DNA from 2 places in the Microbacterium sp. 05N427 genome. Region 1 is predicted to be linked to the other one. Evidence: predicted binding sites of a transcription regulator. Region 1 holds the regulator's gene; the other holds the start of a gene.
The links. Region 1 encodes LexA, which represses DNA repair genes until DNA is damaged. Its sites were predicted from a motif close to TCGAACANNTGTTCGA; they were not measured.
Positions count from the first base shown of each region.

Region 1 (10,954 bases):
GTACCGAGGGCCGGCCGCGGTGAGCGGCACGGGTGCGTCCGTGTCGGGATCCAGCCGGTGCACGCGCTGGTCCTCGCCGTCGACGAAGAGCAGCGTGCCGTCTTCGGCGACCGTCCACGCGCCGCCGCCGTACTCGTGCACGCGGGAGCGGGCGCTCCACGGCGCGCGCAGCACCTCGCGCACGGCGTCGGCGTCCCGGCACATCACGCGCATCCGTCCGCGCTCCTGCGGCACCGACTCGCTCCACCAGATCCCGCCCGCGGCGTACCGGGCGCCGTCGATCTTCGTGCCGGCGACGGCGAGACCGGCGGCGGACAGCGGAGAGGGCCAGGAACCGTGCGGAGAGCTCATGACCCGAGCCTAGAAGAGCGCGAGCCGACACATGGCGAAACACAGCATGCGTCGCGTAGCGGCGCCGCCTAGCGTGGGGTGACCGCCCCCGGACCCAGGAGAGAGATGTCCTTCGACGTGCCGCCGTTCGCCCCCGCCGGGGCCGTCGTTCCGCGCGTCCCGATCTCCTTCGAGCTGTATCCGCCGCGCACCACGGCGCCGATCGAGGCGCTGCACGAGACGATCCAGCAGCTCGCGTCAGCGGCACCGCGGTTCATCTCCGTGACCTACGGTGCGGGGGGATCCGTCGGCGGGCGTTCGCTCGACGTACTGCGCTACATCCGCGAGCACACCGCCGTCGATCCGCTCGCACACCTCACCTGCGTCGGCAACACGTACGCCGGAGCCTCGCGACTGATCCGGGAGTTCCTCGACGCCGGGATCCTCAGCTTCCTCGCCCTGCGCGGCGATCCGCCGCTCGACGATAGCCAGCCGTTCCTCGGGGACCTGGAGAGCTCGGCGCAGCTCGTCCAGCTGATCGACCGGGCCCAGGCCGAGAGGGCGCCCTACCAGGAGCGGCCGATCCCCGGTGTTCCCGGGGCCGTGCAGGTGACGCCGCGCCGGAAGGTGAACATCGCCGTCGCCGCCTACCCCAACGGGCATCCGCGTTCGACGTACCGCAACCAGGACATCGACGCGCTGCTGGCCAAACAGGCTGCAGGGGCGACCCTCGCGATCACGCAGCTGTTCTTCCACCCGGACGACTACTTCGCCTTCGTCGAGCGCGCTCGCCGCGCGGGCGTGGCGATCCCGATCCTGCCCGGCATCATGCCGATCACGTCGCCCGCACGCCTGCGTCGCGTGCTCGAGCTCAGCGGTGAGGAGCTTCCCGCCGAGCTGTCCATCGACCTCGAGGTCGAGCCGACCGTCGAGGGCCGCACCGAGATCGGCGTCGCGCATGCGGCGGAGCTGGTGCGCGAGCTCGTGGAGGGCGGGGCGCCCGGTATCCACCTGTACGCGTTCAACCAGCACCGCACCGTGCTGGACGTGCTCACCGCCGCCGGGGTCATCCCCGAAGGCACGGCGCCCTCCCCGCCGGGCGGCGCCCTCCGGTTCGCAGAGACCAGCGGCGCGCGCTAAGCCGCTTCCTTCCCCCTTCCGTCAGAGAGGACCGTCATGACCGCATTCCCCGAGGGAACCATCCTGGGCTACCCGCGCATCGGCCGTCGCCGTGAGCTCAAGAAGGCCGTCGAGGCGTTCTGGGGCGGACGGATCGACGAAGCCGAGCTCGAGCGCACCGCAGCAGAGCTGCGTGCGACGACGCGCGACCGCCTCGCGGCGCAGGGTCTCGGCCGCTCCGACTCGGCGATCCCCGAGTCGTTCTCGTTCTATGACCAGGTGCTCGACGCCGCGGTCACCGTGGGCGCGATCCCCGCGCGCTTCGAGGACCTGCGGTCCGCCGACGGCACGATCGGCCTTCCGGCGTACTTCACCGTCGCCCGTGGCGAGGGTGAGCGCGCGCCGCTCGAGATGACGAAGTGGTTCGACACGAACTACCACTACCTCGTGCCCGAGATCGGACCGGACACCGTGTTCTCACTGTCCAGCGACCGCGTCGTGCGCCAAGTGCAGGAGGCGGCGGAGGCCGGCTTCCGCACGCGCCCGGTGCTCGTCGGACCCGTCACCTTCCTCGCCCTCGCCAAGGCCGCCGACGAGGCGCCGGAGGGCTTCGACCCGCTGTCGCGGCTGGACGACCTCGTCGCGGTCTACGCCGAGGTGCTCGGTGCGCTCAAGGCCGCCGGCGCCGAGTGGGTGCAGCTCGATGAGCCGGCGCTCGTGAGCGAGTCGCTGCCGGCCTCGGTGGCTGCGCTCGGCGCGGCCGCGGAGCGCGCATACGCGGTCCTCGGCGGTCTCGCGGAGCGCCCGGCGATCTTCGTCGCGGCCCCGTATGCGGCTCTCGACGCGAACCTCGCCGTCCTCGCCGCCGCTCCGATCGAGGCGATCGGCCTCGACCTCGTGCGCGGCACCGTCCCCGCGTCCGTCCCGGGTCTTGCCGACAAGGTGCTCGTCGGCGGCGTGATCGACGGTCACAACATCTGGCGCGGCGACCTCTCCGCGGCCTTCGACACCCTCGAGGCGCTGCGCGGCCTCGGCGCCGCCGGCGTTGCCGCGGCGACCTCGACCTCGCTGCAGCACCTGCCGCACGACGTCGAGGACGAGACGAAGCTCGACGCCCGCCTGCTGGACTGGCTCGCCTTCGCCGACCAGAAGGTCGCCCAGGTCACGACCCTTGCCAAGGGTCTCGCCGAGGGGCGTTCCGCGATCGTCGCCGAGCTCGACGCCGCCTCCGCCTCCTTGGCGGACAGGCTCAGCGCTCCCGGCGTCCGCGTGGACGCCGTCCGGGCGCGCACCTCTGCGCTGACCGAGGCCGACTTCGACCGCGGCGACTACGAGGCCCGCGTGGCCGCGCAGTCGATCGCACTCGACCTGCCGGCGCTGCCGCTCACCACGATCGGATCCTTCCCGCAGACGGGCGAGATCCGTCGCGCTCGTGCGCAGTTCACCAAGGGCGAGATCACGGCGGACGAGTACGACGGCTTCCTCCGTGAGGAGATCGGCCGGGTCGTGACGCTGCAGGAGGAGCTGGGCCTCGACGTTCTCGTGCACGGCGAGCCCGAGCGCAACGACATGGTGCAGTACTTCGCCGAGAACCTCGACGGCTTCGACGTCACCGAGAACGGCTGGGTGCAGTCCTACGGATCCCGCGCCACGCGCCCGTCGATCCTCTGGGGCGACGTGTCGCGCCCGGCGCCGATCACGGTCGCCTGGTCGGAGTACGCGCAGTCCCTCACCGCGAAGCCGATGAAGGGCATGCTGACCGGCCCGGTCACGATCCTCGCCTGGTCGTTCGTCCGTGACGACCAGCCGCTCGCCGAGACCGCGAACCAGGTCGCCCTCGCGCTGCGCGACGAGATCGCAGACCTGGAGGCCGCCGGAATCGGCGTCATCCAGGTCGACGAGCCGGCGCTGCGCGAGCTGCTCCCGCTCAAGAAGGCCGACCAGCCGGCATACCTGGACTGGTCCGTCGCGTCGTTCCGCCTCTCCACCGCGGGAGCGGAGACCGCCACGCAGGTGCACACGCACCTCTGCTACTCCGAGTTCGGCGTCGTGATCGACGCGATCCGGGCGCTCGATGCGGACGTCACCTCGATCGAGGCCGCCCGCAGCCGCATGGAGGTCGTGACGGACATCGCTGCGGCCGGCTTCGACCACGGCATCGGCCCCGGCGTGTACGACATCCACTCGCCGCGTGTGCCGGACACGTCCGAGGTCGAGGCGCTCCTGCGCCGCGCCGTCGAGGAGATCCCGACGCGTCAGCTCTGGGTCAACCCGGACTGCGGCCTGAAGACCCGCGGCTACGAGGAGACCAACGCCTCGCTGCGCAACATCGTCGAGGCCACCCGCCGCGTCCGTGAGGACGTGTCGGTCGCCGTCTGAGCGGCCCGCGCACGGCGTCGTACTTCATCGAGGCCCCCTCGCAGCACCGAGGCCCCCTCCCAGATCCGGATCTGGGAGGGGGCCCCGGTGCGCAGAGGGGGCCTCGACGTTTGTGGTGCGTGGTGTGCGTGGTGCGGCGGGCGCGGATCAGACCGCGCGCAGCACCGCCACGATCTTGCCGAGCACCGTGGCGTCGTCGCCCAGGATCGGCTCGAAAGCGCTGTTGCGGGGGAGCAGCCACACGTGGCCGTCACGGCGGCGGAACGTCTTGACGGTGGCTTCGCCGTCGAGCATGGCGGCGACGATCTCGCCGTTCTCCGCGGTGCCCTGTGAGCGCACGACCACCCAGTCGCCGTCGCAGATGGCGGCATCGATCATGGATTCGCCGGAGACCTTCAGCATGAACAGGTCGCCCTTGCCGACGAGCTGACGGGGGAGGGGGAAGATCTCCTCGACCTGCTGCTCCGCCGTGATCGGCACTCCGGCGGCGATCCGGCCCACGAGGGGCACGAGCGCGGCGTCGCCGACCGAGGGACCGGTGTCGGCGGGGTTCTCGGTGGAGAGGCCGGGCAGGTCGATGAGGACCTCCATGGCGCGGGTCTTGCCGGCGTCGCGGCGCAGGTAGCCGCTGAGCTCGAGCTGGCCGAGCTGATGCGTCACGCTGCTGAGGGACTTGAGACCCACGGCGTCGCCGATCTCGCGCATGCTCGGCGGGTATCCGTACCGGGCGATCGAGGTCTGGATGACCTCGAGGATCGCCATCTGCTTCGCACTGAGGCTCTTGCGGCGCCGCGTCCGCGGGGCCTCGGAGCCGAGGTTCGCACCGTCGCTCATGCCATCTCCTTCGTGTGCATCGGGCCCTCGCGGATCCGGGAATCGGCATGGATTCGCGGGCGGCGATTCGAATGTCGGTGGTCCGTGATGGGGTCTTCGTATCGAAACCGTATCCGAGATCGGGGCGGAATCGATAGATCTGTTCGAGCGTGTCGGTGAATCATCGGAACCGATATTCGAAGAACGCTTGACAGATGTTCGAACTCGAAAGTAGTTTCGGTACGTAGGTTCGCCTCTCCAGAGGCCCGGATTCGAAGATCCTCCACACAGGATCCCGATCCGGGGAGAGGCGGACCGACACACACACTGAGGAGAAGCACCATGAGCAGCATCACCTTCGCCGGTCCGGTTCTCGCCACGCGACTGCGGATCACCGCACGCGGTCGGCGCGTGCTCGCCGCGCTGGTCGCGCTCCCGGTGGCTGCGGCGATCGCGTTCGCGGTGCTGAGCGGCGGATCCGCGCTCGCCTCCGGGGAGCAGACCACGGGCAACACCTTCGCGACCGTCACCGTGCAGCCCGGCGACACGCTGTGGTCGATCGCGGGTGAGGTCGCGCCGAACGCCGACCCGCGCGACGTCGTCGCCAAGATCTCGCAGCTGAACCTCGTCGACGGCGGCGTGATCGAGGTCGGGCAGCACCTGGCCATCCCGGCGGAGTACGGCTCGACCGGACGCTGATCCCGTACTTTGACGTCAACCTGCTGTCATGCGACGTCAACCGCACAGCTCGGCCGCTTAGCATGGCAGGGTGACTGTCTCGCTCGACGACTTACCCCTTCGTGACGACCTCCGCGGGCTGCGTCCCTACGGCGCGCCGCAGGCGCCGCTGCCCGTGGCGCTGAATGTGAACGAGAACACGCATCCGGTTCCCGAGCAGGTCGCGAGCGACATCCTCGACGACATCGCGGTCGCGCTGCGCGACGTCAACCGCTACCCGGACCGCGAGTTCACCGAGCTCCGCGAGGCGTTCGCCGGCTACCTCGGCCACGACCTCGTGGCCGCGAACATCTGGGCGGGCAACGGATCCAACGAGGTGCTCCAGCACATCCTGCAGGCCTTCGCCGGTCCCGGGCGCACCGTGTTCGGATTCGCGCCGACCTATTCGATGTACCCTCTGCTCGCCCAGGGCACGGGCGCGACCTGGATCGCCGGCGTTCGGCACCCGGACTACGAGCTGACGGTCGACGAGGCGGTCGCGCAGGTCCGGGAGCACGATCCGGACGTGATCCTGCTGTGCGCGCCGAACAACCCCACCGGCACCCCGCTGCCGATCGACGTGATCGAGGCGGTCTACGAGGCCGCGCGAGGCATCGTGATCGTCGATGAGGCGTACCAGGAGTTCGCCCCGAAGGATTCGCCGACGGCGCTGACGCTGCTCGAAGGCCGGCCGCGGCTCGCTGTCTCCCGCACCATGAGCAAGGCCTTCGCCTTCGCCGGAGCGCGGGTCGGCTATCTCGCCGCGGACCCGGCGTTCATCGATGCGTTGCGTCTGGTGCGCCTGCCGTATCACCTGAGCGCGCTCACCCAGGCGGCTGCGGTCGCGGCACTGCGGAATGCTCCCATCATGCTCGCGATGGTCGACGAGATCGTCGCACAGCGCGATCGGATCTCCGCCACGCTCGAAGCTCTCGGGTACGCGCCGCACCCGTCCTGGTCCAACTTCGTGCTGTTCGGCGGTGTCGCCGATCCCGCGGCGACCTGGCGCGCCCTCTACGACAAGGGGGTGCTGATCCGCGATGTCGGCATCCCGCACCACCTGCGCGTCACGGCAGGCACCGAGGCCGAGACCACCTCATTCCTGGACGCCCTCGCCTCGATAGGATCGGCCTCATGACCGCTGAGACCCCCGCTGCGGCCCGGACCGCGCGCCGTACACGTTCCACGTCCGAGTCGACGATCGAGCTCGACCTCGACCTCGACGGCACGGGTCAGAGCCACATCGATACCTCGGTCCCGTTCTTCGACCACCTGCTGACGGCGTTCGCGAAGCACTCGCTGACCGACCTCACCGTGCGCGCCTCGGGCGACACCCACATCGACGCGCACCACACGGTGGAGGACGTGGCGATCGTGCTCGGGCAGGCGATCCGCGAGGCGCTCGGCGACAAGAGCGGAATCTCACGCTACGGCGACGCGCTGGTCCCGCTGGACGAGGCGCTCGTGCAGGCGGTCGTCGACATCTCCGGTCGTCCCTACCTCGTGCACGAGGGCGAGCCGGCCGGCTACGAGCACCACCTCATCGGCGGGCACTTCACCGGATCCCTCGTGCGTCACGTCTTCGAGGCGATCGCGTACAACGCCGCCCTGACCGTGCACGTGCGCGTGATCAGTGGTCGCGACCCGCACCACATCGCAGAGGCCGAGTTCAAGGCTTTCGCGCGTGCGTTCCGTCAGGCCAAGGCTCTGGACCCCCTGGTGGTCGGCGTGCCCTCCACCAAGGGCGCGCTGTGAGCGAGGGGGCGGAGGGTCGTCGTCCGACCGTCGCGGTCTTCGACTACGGATCCGGCAATGTGCACTCCGCGGTGAAGGCGCTGATCCGCGCCGGCGCCGATGCTCAGCTCACCGGCGATCGCGTGGCCGCGCTCGAGGCCGACGGCCTCGTGGTACCAGGGGTCGGCGCGTTCGCGGCCGTCCGTGAGGCACTGGCCGCGCATGGCGGGGATGAGATCATCGAGCGGCGCCTGGCCGGCGGTCGTCCCGTGCTGGGCATCTGCGTGGGCATGCAGGTCCTGTTCGCGGGCGGGGTCGAGCGTGGCGCCGAGGTCGACGGGCTCGGCGAGTGGCCCGGCATCGTCACCGAGCTCGATGCACCGGTCCTGCCGCACATGGGCTGGAACACCGTGGAGCCCGACCCTGGCAGCGTGCTGTTCCGGGGGATCGAGCACGAGCGCTTCTACTTCGTGCACTCCTTCGCCGCGCAGACGTGGGAGCTCGAAGTCATGCCGCCGTTCCCGGCGCCGCACCTCACCTGGGCCGAGCACGGCTCGCGCTTCCTCGCCGCGGTCGAGAACGGCCCGCTCTCCGCAACCCAGTTCCACCCGGAGAAGTCCGGCGAGGCCGGCATCCAGCTCCTCCGGAACTGGATCTCCACCCTCTGATCCGTCCCCGTCGTGTGACGGTGGGGGATTGGTGCCCCGCCCGCACGCGGACTACTCTCTTCTCTCGTGCCGTGCCCGAAGCGCGCGGTGCATCGTGACCCGAAGGACGACATGAACGAGTTCGCACAGGCCCCCTCTCTGACCCTCCTTCCGGCGGTCGATGTCGCCGGCGGCCAGGCCGTCCGCCTGACCCAGGGCGAGGCGGGAAGCGAGACCAGCTACGGCGATCCGATGGACGCCGCCGCCGAGTGGGTGGATCAGGGAGCGGAGTGGATCCACCTGGTCGATCTCGACGCCGCCTTCGGCCGCGGCAGCAACACAGCCATCCTGCGCCGTGTGATCAAACAGTTCCGCAGCGTCAACGTCGAGCTGTCCGGAGGGATCCGCGACGACGCGAGCCTCGAGGCGGCGCTGGAGTCCGGTGCCACCCGCATCAACCTCGGCACCGCGGCACTCGAGAACCCCGAGTGGGCGGCTGACGTCATCGCCCGCTACGGCGACGCCGTGGCGGTGGGCCTGGACGTGCGCGGCACGACCCTCGCCGCCCGTGGCTGGACCAAGGAGGGCGGCGACCTCTGGACGGTCCTCGACCGCCTCGAGGACGCCGGCTGCAGCCGCTATGTCGTCACCGACGTCACCAAGGACGGCACACTCAAGGGCCCGAACCTCGACCTGCTCCGCGAGATCACCGCGCGCACCCCGAAGCCCGTCGTGGCGTCGGGAGGCATCGCGAACCTCGATGACATCGCCGCGCTCCGCGAGCTCGTGCCGCTCGGCGTCGAGGGCGCGATCGTCGGCAAGGCGCTGTACGCCGGCGCGTTCACCCTGGCCGAGGCGCTGGATGTCGCCGGATCCTGACCACGCCTCGTCCGGGTCCTGCGATCACGACCACGGCGCGCAGAGCAGCACGGGCGACTCCGCGGGGGTTCCCTGGGCGGGTCGCTCCTTCCAGGAGAACACCCGAGCGAGCGACGACGGATCCGCGGATCCTGCCCTCTGGGACGCGCTGACGCGCTTCCGCGCCGGTGACGGTTCGCAGGCCGAGGTCGTGGACGCGTTCCGCGCGGCGCGCGTGCTCGTGCCGCTCGTCGCGGAGAAGGGCGACGAGGGCGTTGCACCGTCCGGACTGACGGCGGACAAGACGCAGGAGCTCTCGCTCGTCACGGTGGCCGCGCCCGACGGGCGCACCGTGCAGCCGGCGTTCACGAGCGTCGACACCATGCGCGCCTGGGATCCGATCGCGCGTCCGATCCCCGTCGAGGCCGCGCGCGTGGCCCTGTCCGCCTCGTCGGGCGATGCAGAGCTGATCGTCGTGGATCCCGGATCCGCGACCGAGTTCGTCCTGCGCCGCCCCGCGGTGTGGGCGATCGCGCAGGGGCATCGCTGGGAGCCGAGCTTCCTCTCGCCGGAGGTCTATGCGGGCCTTCTGGAGAGCGTCGGCAGCGAGCTCGCCGTGATCGACATCGCCGTATCCGCCGGCGATCCGGACGCGCGCCTGCGCGGCCCGGAGCTCGTGGTCACGCTCGAGCTCGTAGAGGGGCTGGACCGGGAGACGCTCGACGCGGTGCTCGCCCGCCTCGCGCAGCGCTGGGCCGCCGATGACCGCATCGCGGTGCTCGTCGACTCGCTCACCGTGCGCCTCCGCGCGAGCGCCTGAGGCCCCGCCGGCGCTGAGCGCCGCCGGGGCGATCCTGGTCTCAGTTGACCGGTCCGGTCCACTTCTCGCCGGGACCCTGCCCGATCGGGTCGGGGATGACGGAGGCCTCGCGGAAGGCGAGCTGCACGGAGCGCAGGCCGTCGCGCAGGGAGCGCGCGTGCATGTCGCTGATCTCGGGGGCGGCGGCGGTGATGAGGCCGGCCAGGGCGTTGATGAGCTTGCGCGCCTCGTCCAGGTCCTTCTGCGTCTCGGGGTCGTCGGCGAGGCCCACCTTGACCGCGGCCGCACTCAGCAGGTGCACGGCGGCGGTGGTGATCACCTCGACGGCGGCGACGTCCGCGATGTCGCGGGCGGCTCCTGAGGCGTCGGGGGAGAGGGGGGTGACGTGCTCGTGGCCGTCGGGCGCGGGAGTGCTCATGTGCCGGCTTTCCGAAGGTCTTGCCTTCTGATAGACTCTTGCGGGCTCCGGGACTTCTCGTCCCGGCACGAAAGAGGATTCACTTCCCACCCGCGCTTGCCGCTCAAGGCTACCGGGTTCAGCACTCCGCCGATTCACATCGGTAGCCGCTGTGCAGCGAAGGCTGCGCAGCGGGTCAGGGTGCAGCCGGCGTCTGAATGCCGGCGGGTGGGACGATTCTGATTTCGCCCGTGATCCTTCCGGATCATGGTGGCCGAAACCAACGTCTAAGGAGTCCGCATCAGCGATCCCCGCACCAATGAGCGCATCCGCGTCCCCGAGGTCCGCCTCGTCGGCCCCGCGGGTGAGCAGATCGGCGTCGTCCGTATCGAGGCGGCGCTGCGTCTTGCGCAGGAAGCCGATCTCGATCTCGTCGAGGTCGCCCCGAACTCGAAGCCTCCCGTGGTCAAGATCATGGACTACGGCAAGTTCAAGTACGAGGCCGCGCAGAAGGCGAAGGAAGCTCGCCGCAACCAGGCGAACACGATCCTGAAGGAGGTGCGCTTCCGTCTGAAGATCGAGGCGCACGACTACACGACGAAGCTCAAGCGCGCCGAGGGCTTCCTCAAGGCGGGCGACAAGGTGAAGGCGATGATCCTGTTCCGCGGCCGGGAGCAGTCCCGTCCCGAGCAGGGCGTGCGGCTCCTCCGCAAGTTCGCGGAGGACGTGGCCGAGTTCGGCACGGTGGAGTCCAACCCCACCATCGACGGACGCAACATGGTCATGGTGGTCGCCCCGCTGAAGAACAAGTCCGAGGCAAAGGCCGAGCAGAACGCCGTGCGCGACGCACAGCGCGCGGCCAACAAGCAGGCCGCCCGCGATGCCAAGGCGCCCGGTGCGCCGGCCGCGCCGGCTGAGTGATCCCCGGATCCGACAGCCCCACACAGACCTCCCGCCCGGCGGGCAGAACCCTGTCGCCCATACGGGCGCCATACGAAGGAAGAGAAGATGCCGAAGCAGAAGACCCACTCGGGTGCCAAGAAGCGCTTCAAGATCACCGGCAGCGGCAAGCTGAAGAAGCAGCAGGCCGGGATGCGCCACAACCTCGAGCACAAGTCGAGCCGCCGCACCCGTCGCCTC
Region 1 is NZ_JBFTMT010000007.1:304,496-315,449, forward strand. Features, by position in the region: gene AC1DG4_RS09565 (S9 family peptidase) at 1-351, opposite strand, end outside; gene AC1DG4_RS09570 (methylenetetrahydrofolate reductase) at 457-1,470, shown strand; gene metE (5-methyltetrahydropteroyltriglutamate--homocysteine S-methyltransferase) at 1,507-3,828, shown strand; gene lexA (transcriptional repressor LexA) at 3,976-4,662, opposite strand; gene AC1DG4_RS09585 (LysM peptidoglycan-binding domain-containing protein) at 4,984-5,340, shown strand; gene AC1DG4_RS09590 (histidinol-phosphate transaminase) at 5,411-6,496, shown strand; gene hisB (imidazoleglycerol-phosphate dehydratase HisB) at 6,493-7,113, shown strand; gene hisH (imidazole glycerol phosphate synthase subunit HisH) at 7,110-7,760, shown strand; gene priA (bifunctional 1-(5-phosphoribosyl)-5-((5-phosphoribosylamino)methylideneamino)imidazole-4-carboxamide isomerase/phosphoribosylanthranilate isomerase PriA) at 7,872-8,618, shown strand; gene AC1DG4_RS09610 (SseB family protein) at 8,602-9,417, shown strand; gene AC1DG4_RS09615 (DUF1844 domain-containing protein) at 9,458-9,835, opposite strand; gene infC (translation initiation factor IF-3) at 10,142-10,735, shown strand; gene rpmI (50S ribosomal protein L35) at 10,823-10,954, shown strand, end outside.

Region 2 (4,383 bases), on a different contig from region 1:
ATCCGGAGGTCACCAGGAGCTCGGCCAGGGACGCGTCATCGAGATACCCGCGCTGTTCGAACTGCTCGATGACGAGATCGCGCTCATCGGACGCGAGGCCGTTCTCCCTCAGCACGTCGCGCGCTTCCGCGCTGGAGAGCTGCTTGGATCGGAGCTTCCGGACCAGCAGTTCGCTCGCGTCGGCGATCGGATCCTCGGACGCGGAGGCATCGTCTCCGCCATGACGGCGTCCGACGGCACGCAATCCGCGACGGGCCGGCCCGGTGGCCACCGGCGCAGAGCCCTGAGCCGCCTCCGGCGCCAGCGCCGCGGCGGCGGGGTGGCGGGAACTCGGACCGCGTCGCTCGGCCGCGGCCTCCGCAGCCCAGGTCGACCGCCACTCCGCTCCTGTGGACGACTCGGAAGACGCCGGGCTCGAGGGGCGCGGCCGCTCGCCATCGGCAGACGCACCGCTCCCTCCGAACAGCGGGATCACGGGGGCGAGACGATCGTCCTCGGACGATGCCCCGCCCCTTTCATCGTTCACGGCTTACTCCGGTCGCTGAGCGTCGTCGGGGCACATGTCAGGCCGGACGCCGCTGCGCGAGCTCGTCTGCCGCCGTCTCAGCGGGAGCCGCCGCGCCGCCGATGCCGAGCTTCTGCTTGATCTGCGTCTCGATCGTCTCCGCGATATCGGGGTTCTTGAGCAGGAAGTTACGCGCGTTCTCCTTGCCCTGGCCGAGCTGGTCCCCGTCGTAGGTGTACCAGGCGCCGGACTTCTTCACGATGCCGTGGTCGACACCGAAGTCGATGAGGCTGCCCTCGCGGGAGATGCCGATGCCGTACAGGATGTCGAACTCGGCCTGCTTGAACGGCGGAGCCATCTTGTTCTTCACGACCTTGACCCTGGTGCGGTTTCCGACCGCCTCTGTGCCGTCCTTCAGCGTCTCGATGCGGCGGATGTCGAGGCGGACCGACGCGTAGAACTTCAGCGCCTTACCGCCGGCGGTGGTCTCCGGGGAGCCGAAGAACACGCCGATCTTCTCGCGCAGCTGGTTGATGAAGATCATCGTGGTGTTGGTCTGGTTCAGACCACCCGTGAGCTTGCGCAGCGCCTGCGACATCAGTCGCGCCTGCAGGCCGACGTGCGAGTCGCCCATCTCGCCCTCGATCTCCGCGCGCGGCACGAGAGCCGCCACGGAGTCGATGACGATGAGGTCGATGGCACCGGAGCGCACGAGCATGTCGGCGATCTCGAGCGCCTGCTCGCCGGTGTCGGGCTGGGAGACGAGCAGCGCATCGATGTCGACGCCGAGCTTCTTGGCGTACTCGGGGTCGAGAGCGTGCTCCGCGTCCACGAACGCCGCGATGCCGCCGGCGCGCTGCGCGTTGGCGATCGCGTGCAGGGTCAGCGTGGTCTTACCCGAGGACTCCGGGCCGTAGATCTCGACGATGCGGCCGCGCGGCAGCCCGCCGACGCCGAGAGCGACGTCGAGCGCGATGGAGCCGGTGGGGATGACGGCGACAGGAGCACGCTCGTCGCTGCCCAGGCGCATGACCGAGCCTTTTCCGAACTGCTTGTCGATCTGGGCGAGTGCGGTCTCGAGGGACTTCTCGCGGTCTGCGGGAGAGGGCATGACGTGCTCCTTCGTGCTCGTGAACTGCCGCCTGTAGGCTGTCGCGGCTGCCCCGGGTGGGGCGAGCTCTCCGACAAGGCGTATGACCTCGTGGTCATGTCGAACACGCTAGGCGGGGCCTCCGACATTCAGCCGGCGTTTCCGCAAGTCGTGCAGATCCCGATCACGAAATCATCTGTGCAGGACGATACGCGCATCTCGAACATGTCTTCGACGACACGCCGAGAAGAGCGGGGAACGGATCGAACACCGCGCGTCCGGATCCGAACGGATTCAGCGCCGTCTGGGCTCCAGCCGACCCGCACCGTACCGGTGCGACTCCGGCACATCCATCTCGGCGCACAGCGCCAGCCACACATCCCGCGGAGGCACACCGGCCTCCATCGCCTGCGCGGACGTGCGCCCGCCGACGGCGCTCAGAACGAGGTCCGCCACAAGGGAACCGCCACGCGATCCGAACTCCGCGTCAACCGCACGGAGGAATTCGCTGCGCCGCATCCCGTCAGCGCAGCGACAGCTCGGACTCGACCGAGGCCACCAGCTCGTCGGGAACGACGTCGGGGATGACCTGCATGCCTTCGAGCACGGCGATCCGATCGCCGACCTCGCGCATGATGGTGGAGATCGGGACGTCGAGTGCTTCGGCGACCGAGGCGAGGATCTCGCTGGATGCTTCCTTCTGCCCGCGCTCGACCTCGCTGAGGTACCCGAGCGCGACAGATGCTTTGCCGGCGACCTGGCGGAGTGTGCGGCCCTTCTGCAAACGGAAGTCCCGCAGCACGTCACCGATCTCCTGTCGTACGAGAATCATCGGGACCTCCTCTCCCCCATCGCCCGGCCCCAAGCGCCGGATCGGATGGTCAGTCTAACCCGACCTGTCGGGATCGACACTAGTATTTCGTCCTGTGCATTGAATGTGAGCACACTCGACTCAACTTCGTCGAGAAGCACTCTATTCCCGGTCGTTCCGCCCGGGCGCGTCGGCGTCGATCCCCTCACCCGCCACCGCCTCGAAGACCAGTGCGAGAGCCGCCAGAACCGCGGCCGCGCGGATCGCGGAACGATCGCCGTCGAACAGGACTGCTCTGCTGATCGTGCGCTCGGCGACGCTCACTCCGATGTGCACCGTACCGACAGGTTTCCCGTCCTGCGGGGTGGGACCGGCGACACCGGTCGTAGCGACGCCGACGTCCGCGGCGCGCCCGTCCACAGCCAGCGCCGCGCGGGCGCCCGCAGCCATCTGCCGCGCCACCTCCGGATCGACCGCTCCGTGCGTCGCGAGCAGGAGCGGATCCACTCCCAGCACCGAGGACTTGATCGGCGTCGCGTAGGCGACCACCGCCCCGTTGAGCACGTCCGAAGCCCCCGGGATATCCACGAGTGCCGCTGACAGCGCCCCACCGGTGAGCGACTCGGCGACGGCCAGCGTCATCCCGCGCTCACGCAGCGCATCGAGCACGGCGGCCGCGGCGCGAGACGACTCCGCGGCCATCAGGACGCGGCGCCGCGGTCCGCGCGAGAGCCGCGCACCTGCGCCACCACGTAGTCGATGCCGCTCAGGATCGTCAGGATGAGCGCGATCACCATCAGCACCGTGGTCGTGATCGACCACACCGGCATCCCGATCCAGACGTGCAACGGCAACAGCGCCCAGGACAGCGCCACGGCTTGCACGGTCGTCTTGACCTTGCCCATCCACGCCGCGGCGACGACGTGCTCCTTGACGATCATGAAGCGGTGCACGGTGATGCCCCACTCCCGGACCAGGATGACGAGCACCAGCCACCACCACACCTCGCCGAGGATCGCGAGGCCGATGAAGCCCGCGCCGGTGAGCAGCTTGTCGGCGATCGGATCCCAGAGCTTGCCGAAGTCGCTGACCAGGTCGTACCTGCGCGCGAGATAGCCGTCCACCCAGTCCGTCGAGATGGCCAGGATGAACAGCCCCGCCGCGACCCAGCGCAGCGCGGGCTGGGTCACGCCGTTCGTCCCTCCCAGCAACAGGAGCACGAAGAAGACCACGGCGAGGGGAATACGGGCGATCGTGATCGCATTCGGCAGCTGTCGCGGGATCGCCATCAGTCGCGCCCCGTCAGGCCCCAGGCGTCCTCGTCCGTCTCAGCGTCGACCTCTGGGAGCCCGCGGTACTGCGCCTCGAGCGGGTCCTCGCCGTAGCGGTCGTCAGGGCTGTGAGTCGATGCAGGCACCGGGGCGGCGGGACGCGGCGGCATTGCGGCCGCAGCCATGGGCGCGGCAGCCGTCGCTGCGGCCGGCGCGGCGTGCGCGGAGGGCGGATCCTCGCCGCGCAGCTTGGCCAGCACACCGGCCAGCTGCTCGGTGGTGACCAGAACGTCGCGCGCCTTGGATCCCTCGGACGGACCGACGATCTCGCGCGACTCGAGCAGATCCATGAGCCGCCCGGCCTTGGCGAAGCCGACGCGCAGCTTGCGCTGCAGCATCGAGGTCGAGCCGAACTGCGAGGAGACGATGAGTTCGGCGGCGGCGAGGAGCAGCTCGAGGTCGTCGCCGATGTCCTCGTCGACCTCCTTCTTCTTGCCCTCGACCGCTTCGGCCACATCGGGTCGGTACTCCGGACGCGCCTGACCCGTGACGTGCTTGACGACCGCGTCGATCTCGCTCTCGTCGACCCAGGCGCCTTGAAGGCGGAACGGCTTGGAGGAACCCATCGGAGAGAACAGCGCGTCGCCCTGTCCGATCAGCTTGTCGGCGCCGGGGCTGTCCAGGATCACCCGGCTGTCGGTGACGC
Region 2 is NZ_JBFTMT010000002.1:73,443-77,825, reverse strand. Features, by position in the region: gene AC1DG4_RS02955 (regulatory protein RecX) at 1-526, opposite strand, end outside; gene recA (recombinase RecA) at 564-1,616, opposite strand; gene AC1DG4_RS02945 (DUF3046 domain-containing protein) at 1,890-2,114, opposite strand; gene AC1DG4_RS02940 (helix-turn-helix domain-containing protein) at 2,119-2,427, opposite strand; gene AC1DG4_RS02935 (CinA family protein) at 2,569-3,108, opposite strand; gene pgsA (CDP-diacylglycerol--glycerol-3-phosphate 3-phosphatidyltransferase) at 3,108-3,695, opposite strand; gene AC1DG4_RS02925 (DNA translocase FtsK) at 3,695-4,383, opposite strand, start outside.
Region 2: a site for LexA is predicted at 1,815-1,830, ahead of recA (recombinase RecA). Genes of this name have one in related genera too.